2 regions of the Protofrankia symbiont of Coriaria ruscifolia genome follow, and region 1 is predicted to be linked to the other one. Evidence: predicted binding sites of a transcription regulator. Region 1 holds the regulator's gene; the other holds the start of a gene.
What was found. Region 1 encodes LexA, which represses DNA repair genes until DNA is damaged. Its sites were predicted from a motif close to CGAACNNNNGTTCG; they were not measured.
Positions count from the first base shown of each region.

Region 2: the regulator LexA is predicted to act here: its motif matches at 2,043-2,056, upstream of ruvC (crossover junction endodeoxyribonuclease RuvC).

Region 1 is NZ_CAAAFR010000173.1:29,719-33,100, reverse strand. Features, by position in the region: gene CV1CTNOD_RS18995 (EAL domain-containing protein) at 1-224, opposite strand, end outside; gene miaA (tRNA (adenosine(37)-N6)-dimethylallyltransferase MiaA) at 272-1,186, opposite strand; gene lexA (transcriptional repressor LexA) at 1,204-1,968, opposite strand; gene CV1CTNOD_RS26965 (LysM peptidoglycan-binding domain-containing protein) at 2,398-2,544, shown strand; gene nrdR (transcriptional regulator NrdR) at 2,653-3,114, shown strand; gene CV1CTNOD_RS18970 (vitamin B12-dependent ribonucleotide reductase) at 3,206-3,382, shown strand, end outside.
Region 2 is NZ_CAAAFR010000115.1:52,776-56,157, reverse strand. Features, by position in the region: gene pdxT (pyridoxal 5'-phosphate synthase glutaminase subunit PdxT) at 1-62, shown strand, start outside; gene CV1CTNOD_RS14110 (YebC/PmpR family DNA-binding transcriptional regulator) at 59-814, shown strand; gene CV1CTNOD_RS14105 (alpha/beta hydrolase) at 886-1,872, opposite strand; gene ruvC (crossover junction endodeoxyribonuclease RuvC) at 2,239-2,772, shown strand; gene ruvA (Holliday junction branch migration protein RuvA) at 2,772-3,382, shown strand, end outside.

The sequences.
Region 1 (3,382 bases):
ACCCAGCGGCCGACCTGTTCGGACAGGCCAGCGGCTTCGGCGACCGGCATGAACTGCGACGGGTTCATCAGCCCCTGGTCGGGATGTTGCCACCGCAGGAACGCCTCCATCGCGGGAACCGACCCGTTGCGCAGGTCGACCTCGGGTTGGTAATGCAGTTGTAACGACCCGTCGTCAAACGCGGCACACAGGGCCGGGACGAGGTTCAACTCGATCGCGGTCACAGATGTCTCCAGACGACGGGAAGAACGGGCCGCGGGCCCGTCGCACGTCAGGCCGAGCCGACCATGCCCGCCACCTGTTCGACGTCGGGACGGTCCAGCCAGATTATGCGAGGATCGCGCCGAAACCACGACCTTTGTCTGCGAGCTAATCGGCGCGTCGCGGCAATTGTCGCGAGCCGGGCCGACTCGGCCGAATCGAGCGCGCCGTCGAGCCAGGCGAGAACCTGGGCGTAGCCCACCGCCCGGGATGCGGTGGGACCGTCCCGCAGGCCCGTGCCGGTGAGTGCCCGGACCTCCTCGACCATGCCGGCGGCCCACATGCCCGCCACGCGGTCGGCGATCCTCGCGTCGAGCTGCGGATGGTCGACGCCGATCTGAACCACGTCATAGATCGAGCGGGGTTCCGGCAGGGAGGCGGTGAAGCTGCCGGTGAGCTCCACCACCTCCAGCGCACGCACGATGCGGCGGCCGTTACCGGGCAGGATGGCGGCGGCCGCGGCCGGTGCCCGCGCAGCGAGATCGGCGTGCAGCGCGGTCGCGCCCCGCTCGGACAGCTCCCGTTCCAGGCGCGCCCGGACAGCCGGGTCGGTGCCGGGAAAGGCGAGGTCGTCGATGACGGCCCGGACGTAGAGCCCTGATCCGCCCACGAGCACCGGCGTGCGGCCGACAGTCAGAAGATCGTCGATGACCCCTCGGGCCAGCCTCTGGTAGGACGCCACGTCAGCGGCACGGGTGACGTCCCAGACGTCGAGCAGGTGGTGAGGGATGTCTCTTCGTTCTTCCGGCGGCATCTTGGCGGTACCGATGTCCATGCCTCGGTAGAGCTGCATGGAATCGGCGTTGACGATCTCCCCGCCCAGTTCGACGGCCAGACTGATCGCCAGGTCGCTCTTGCCGGCCGCTGTCGGCCCGACGACAGTCACGACCCGACCGGCTGTGCGCCGGTCGACGCCTACGTCCATGTTCACCCCCGGGAGGATCAGACCCGACGAAGGACCGCGACGATCCGGCCGAGGATCGTCGCACTGTCACCCGGAATGTCAGCATAAGCCGGGTTCTGCGGTTCGAGCCACACGTGGCCGTCACGGCGGCGCAGCGTCTTGACCGTCGCCTCACCGTCGATCATCGCGGCGACGATCTCGCCGCTGTCCGCGACCGGCTGCTGGCGGACGACCACCCAGTCACCGTCGCAGATCGCGGCATTGACCATGGAATCACCGATGACCCGCAGGGTGAACAGCGTGCCCTCGCCCACGATCTCGCGGGGGAGCGGGAAGACGTCCTCGACTGCCTGTTCGGCGAGAATCGGGCCGCCCGCCGCGATACGGCCGAGGACCGGTACGTACGCCGCCTGCGCGGGAGCGTCCGGCGTGGCGTCGGTCGCCGGCAGGCCTTCCATGGGCGTGCCGACGGGAGGAGCCTCCCGTACCACCGGTCGTACCGGCGCCTGCGCGGACAGGACCTCCATGGCCCGTGGGCGGTGGGGGTCGCGACGCAGGAAGCCCTTCTCCTCCAGCGTCTTCAGCTGGTGCGCGACGCTGCTGGTGCTCGTGAGCCCCACCGCATCACCGATCTCACGCACGCTCGGCGGGTATCCTCGGCGCTCGACGGCGTTGCGGATCACCTCAAGCACCTTGCGCTGGCGGGGTGTCAGGGCCGAGGCGTTTGCCGGTCCATCCGGCAGGTCGCGTACGGAGCCACGTGGGGGCCGGCCACGGCGGGTGCGGTTCTGGTCGGTGGTCATGCCTGCCGCTCTCCTTCGTTGTCGGTCATGGCAGACTCCGATCCCGGCATACCTGACGTTTTGCCGTGAACCGGAGCTGGCGGTCACGACCTGGATCTGATCGCTACGACCGTAACCGCCGCGACTGAATATCTCAAACGCCTGTTCGAGCGTGTCATGACGATTCTGTCGGAGCCGTGCGGTACAAACTCAACCAGATATTCGATCGAACAGGTGTTCGATGATCATGTTGTTGGAAGTGGCACGTGCTGGTGAAAGTTGGGGAGGTGGATGGTGCAGAGGTCGGCTGAGCCCCCGTTGAGGCTGACCGGGCGGGGTCGAGTTGTCCTGGTTATCCTTGTTATGGCGGTGTCCTGCCTGGTTCTATCCGTAGCCCGGGTGACGTCGTCGGCCGCGCCGACCAGGGGTGACGGAGCAACTCGCGTTCACGTGGTTCGGCCCGGGGAGACGTTGTGGGGTATCGCCCGCGTGCTGGCTCCCGACGGTGACACCCGGGTGGGCGTGGCGCGCCTGGCCGGTCTGAACCGGCTTGAGACGATCGATCTCGTCCCTGGTCAGACGCTCCGTTTGCCATGAGGGGCCCACGCGCTGGCGACTTGCCAGGTCGTGGTGTCCAGTCCTACTGTTGACCACAACATCTTGTAGTTACGTGGCTGTAAGTCGACAAAATCTTGGGGGTTGTCCGTGCGGTGTCCGTTCTGTCGACACCCCGACAGCAGGGTTGTCGACAGTCGGGAGGCTGAGGAGGGCGCCGCGATTCGTCGACGTCGATCGTGTCCGTCCTGCGGCCGGCGTTTCACGACGATCGAAGAGGCGTCACTACGAGTCATCAAGCGCAGCGGTGTCACCGAGCCGTTCAGTCGCGGGAAGGTGATCGCGGGCGTGCGCCGGGCATGTCAGGGTCGACCGGTCGAGGCGGACGCGTTGGCCCAGCTCGCACAGCTGGTCGAGGACACGTTGCGTGCGTCGGGGGCTGCCGAGGTTCCCTCGGACGAGATCGGCCGGGCGATTCTTGGGCCGCTGCGGGAGCTCGACGAGGTCGCCTACCTGAGGTTCGCGTCGGTGTATCTGTCCTTCGGCTCCCTGGAGGACTTCGAGACGGCGATCGCCGATCTGCGGGGGCAGGCCAGGCAGTCGCCGTCGTAGCCACGTACCCCTGACACGACATGTCAGACAGCACGACACGTCAGACAGCCGGTGAGAGACACCATCCGACCGACGCCAGACGAGGAGCGCCATGACCGACAACCGTGGCACGAAAGCGAGCAAGTCCGCCACCAAGGCCGCCGGCCTGAAGGTGCGACGCGTCAACACCTCGCCGGGCGTCCACCCCTATGACGAGGTCACCTGGGAACTGCGGGACGTCGTCATGACCAACTGGCGGGACGGCTCGGTCAACTTCGAGCAACGCGGG
Region 2 (3,382 bases), on a different contig from region 1:
TCAGCATGGTGGAGGGCATCCGTGGAAGGCAGGGGCTGGGACAGGTGAGGGGCACGGCATGAGCGGTCACTCCAAGTGGGCGACCACCAAACACAAGAAAGCTGTCATCGACGCGCGCCGCGGGAAGCTGTTCGCGAAATTGATCAAGACGGTCGAGGTGGCGGCCAAGACCGGTGGTGGGGACCCGGCCGGGAACCCGACGCTTGCGGACGCCATCGCCAAGGCGAAGTCGCAGTCGGTTCCCAACGACAACATCGACCGCGCTGTGAAGCGGGGATCGGGCGAGCTTGCCGGCGGGGCCAACTACGAGGAGATCACCTACGAGGCGTACGCGCCGAACGGGGTGGCCGTGCTCGTCGAGTGCCTGACCGACAACCGCAACCGGGCCGCCTCCGACGTCCGTGTGGCCATCACCCGCAACGGCGGCAGCGTCGCCGATCCCGGCTCGGTGTCATACCTGTTCAACCGTAAGGGCGTCGTCCTCGTCGCAAAGACGCCTGGGCTCGGTGAGGACGACGTCCTGACCGCGGTTCTCGACGCCGGTGCGGAGGAGGTCGACGACCTGGGCGACGCCTTCGAGGTCGTCTCGGAGGCGACGGACCTCAACGCGGTGCGCCTCGCGGCTGCCGGGGCGGGGCTCACGGTGTCCTCAGCGGACCTTTCCTGGTTGCCCAGTGTCAGCGTGCCGCTGGAGGAGGAGACTGCGCGCAAGGTCCTCAAGCTCGTCGAGGCGCTCGAGGACCTCGACGACGTCCAGAACGTCTGGTTCAACGCTGACATCTCCGATGAGATCATGGAGCTGGTGTCGGCCTGACCGCGTTCTCGGCGCCGCTGTGGTTCTCGGTGGCCACGTGGTTCTCGGCATCACCGTGTTCTCGGGTGTGGTCAGTCCGTGGCCCGGTCGCGGATGCATTCCTCGGCAAAGGACAGCGCCCGCAGATGGTAGGAGCGAGCCGCCCACCCCAGGCTGAGGTTATGGCCCGCTCCGCGCTGCCGGACCAGTTCGAAGTGGGGCGCGGCGCTGAACGCGGCACGGATCTCGGCCTCCATCGTCTCGCCGACATCCCACCAGTACTCGTGGTCGGCAAGCGTCCAGCGGACCGGCACCCGCACCCGTGGGCCCAGCAGGGGCAGCATCTGCGGCCACCTCGTGGCATCGGATGCCTCACCGACCGGCACGGGGACCGCCGGTGCCACGCCCAGGAGGAACGTGCCGGACGGGTAAAGGTGCTCCGGCCCCCAGAACAGCTTGCGGGCCGCGATGGCGCGCTGCCTGTGGGTCTCAGCCACGCTGCCGCCGGTGACGCTGAGCTGCAGCGACCACAGATCGTCACGGTATCGTGCCGCCACCCCGGAGACGTCGATTCCGAGCAGGCTGCTGCCGCGCTCGTCCGCGGCGAGTGACACCGACAGCATCGTGCCGAACGAATGGCCGATCAGGAACAGGCCCGCTCCCACGGCGTGGGACGCCGCGAAGGTCTCCAGCGCCCGCCAGGTGATGGCGGTCTGTGCGGCCAGCGTCTGCTGGGCTGGCTCCAGACCCGCCGAGGCGCCGTAGCCGGGACGGTCCAGCGCCAGCACGCTGAATCCCAGGGTCGCGCCGATGGTCAGCAGGGACAGGTCCGGGTGCGCGCGGCCGTGGAAGTAGGACGCGCGCATCCCCCCACCAGGCAGGCCGACGACGACGGCCCGCGGCTCACCGTCGGGTTCGGCCAGCAGCCCGGACAGCTCCACGTCGCCGGCATCGAGGCGGACGTGCCGCGCGCGGATCGGCCCGTGCGCACGCGGCGGTTGCCCGCTCCCATGTTCGGCTGCCGATCCGGCTGCCGATCCGGTCGCCGCTTCGGCGCCGGTCGCGGCATCGGAGCCCATGCGTGGACCTCTTTCCCGGCAGGGCGCCGACAGTCTCCTCAGTGCGCCAACGGTCACCTCACCATATGCCGATCTGTGCTGGGCCGATGGCCGGCTGTGGCATTCCGAAGCGCCGGTTGATTCCGCCCTTGAGCTGCGAGGGGTTTGCCGGGCGGGCGTGTCGCTACACTCGAACAGGCGTTCAGACGTGTCACAATCGTGGCGAACCGCCAGGAGGGCCAGTTCTTCGGGCCACTGGAGGGCCGAAGACTGCGCGATCATGTTTTTCGCGTCGCCGGGAGGCCTAAATCCTCAGGCCACTTGGCGGTCACGATGTCCGACGGATGGTCGGGCTGTTGGTCAACGAGCTGGTTGGGGAGGGTGCCGGTGTTGGTGCTGGGGGTCGATCCGGGGCTTACCCGTTGCGGTCTCGGGGTCGTCGACGGCGGGCCGGGCCGGCAGACGTCCCTGGTCGAGGTCGGTGTGCTGCGCACTCCTGCTACCGACGACGTCGCCTCCCGGTTGTGGGCGCTCGAACGCGGCCTCGGCGAGTGGATCGACCGGCACAACCCCGATGCGGTCGCGGTCGAGCGGGTGTTCAGCCAGGCCAACGTCCGGACGGTCATGGGTACCGCCCAGGCCGGGGCGGTGGCGATCGTCACTGCGGCACGCCGTGGTCTACCGGTCGCACTGTATACCCCTAGTGAGGTAAAAGCTGCGGTCAGTGGCAGCGGTCGGGCGGACAAGGCTCAGGTCACCTTCATGGTGAGCCGCCTGCTGAAGCTGTCCGACCCGCCGCGCCCGGCTGATGCCGCCGACGCCCTGGCCCTTGCTCTCTGTCACTTGTCGCGGGGGCCGGCGCTCGCCAGGATGCGGGCGGCCGTCAGGCAGGCCCCTGCGGTCCCCGGCGGGAGCCTCTGATGATCGCGTCCGTGTCCGGGACGGTTGCCGCCCTGTCCCCCGAAGCCGCCGTCGTCGAGGTGGGTGGGGTCGGTCTGCTCGTCCAGTGCACCCCTGCGACCCTCGCCCGGCTACGGGTCGGGCAGGACGCGCGGTTGGTCACCACGCTGGTCGTCCGGGAGACCGAGCTGACCCTCTACGGTTTTGCCGACGCCGACGAGCGCGACGTCTTCGAGACCCTGCAGGGAGCCTCTGGGGTCGGTCCCAGGCTTGCCCAGGCCGTGCTCGGCGTCCACAGCCCGGACGGCGTGCGCCGTGCGGTCGCGGGGGAGGACCTCACAGCCCTGACGAAGGTGCCTGGTATCGGTCGTAAGGGCGCGCAGCGCATCATCCTCGATCTCAAGGACCGGCTCGGGCCTCCCGCGCCCGCTGCGGGGGATGGCGGCCCTGCCACGGGCGGGGTTACCGGCGGCGATGGCGTCGTGCCGCCCGCGGGCGCCGGCGTCACCGTCGCCGAGCAGGTCCGCCTCGCGCTGCTCGGGCTCGGCTACACCGCGCGGGAGGCCGATGACGCCTTGGCCGCGGTCTGGACCGGTAACGGGCCCGGCGGTAACGGGCATGACCGCCGTGC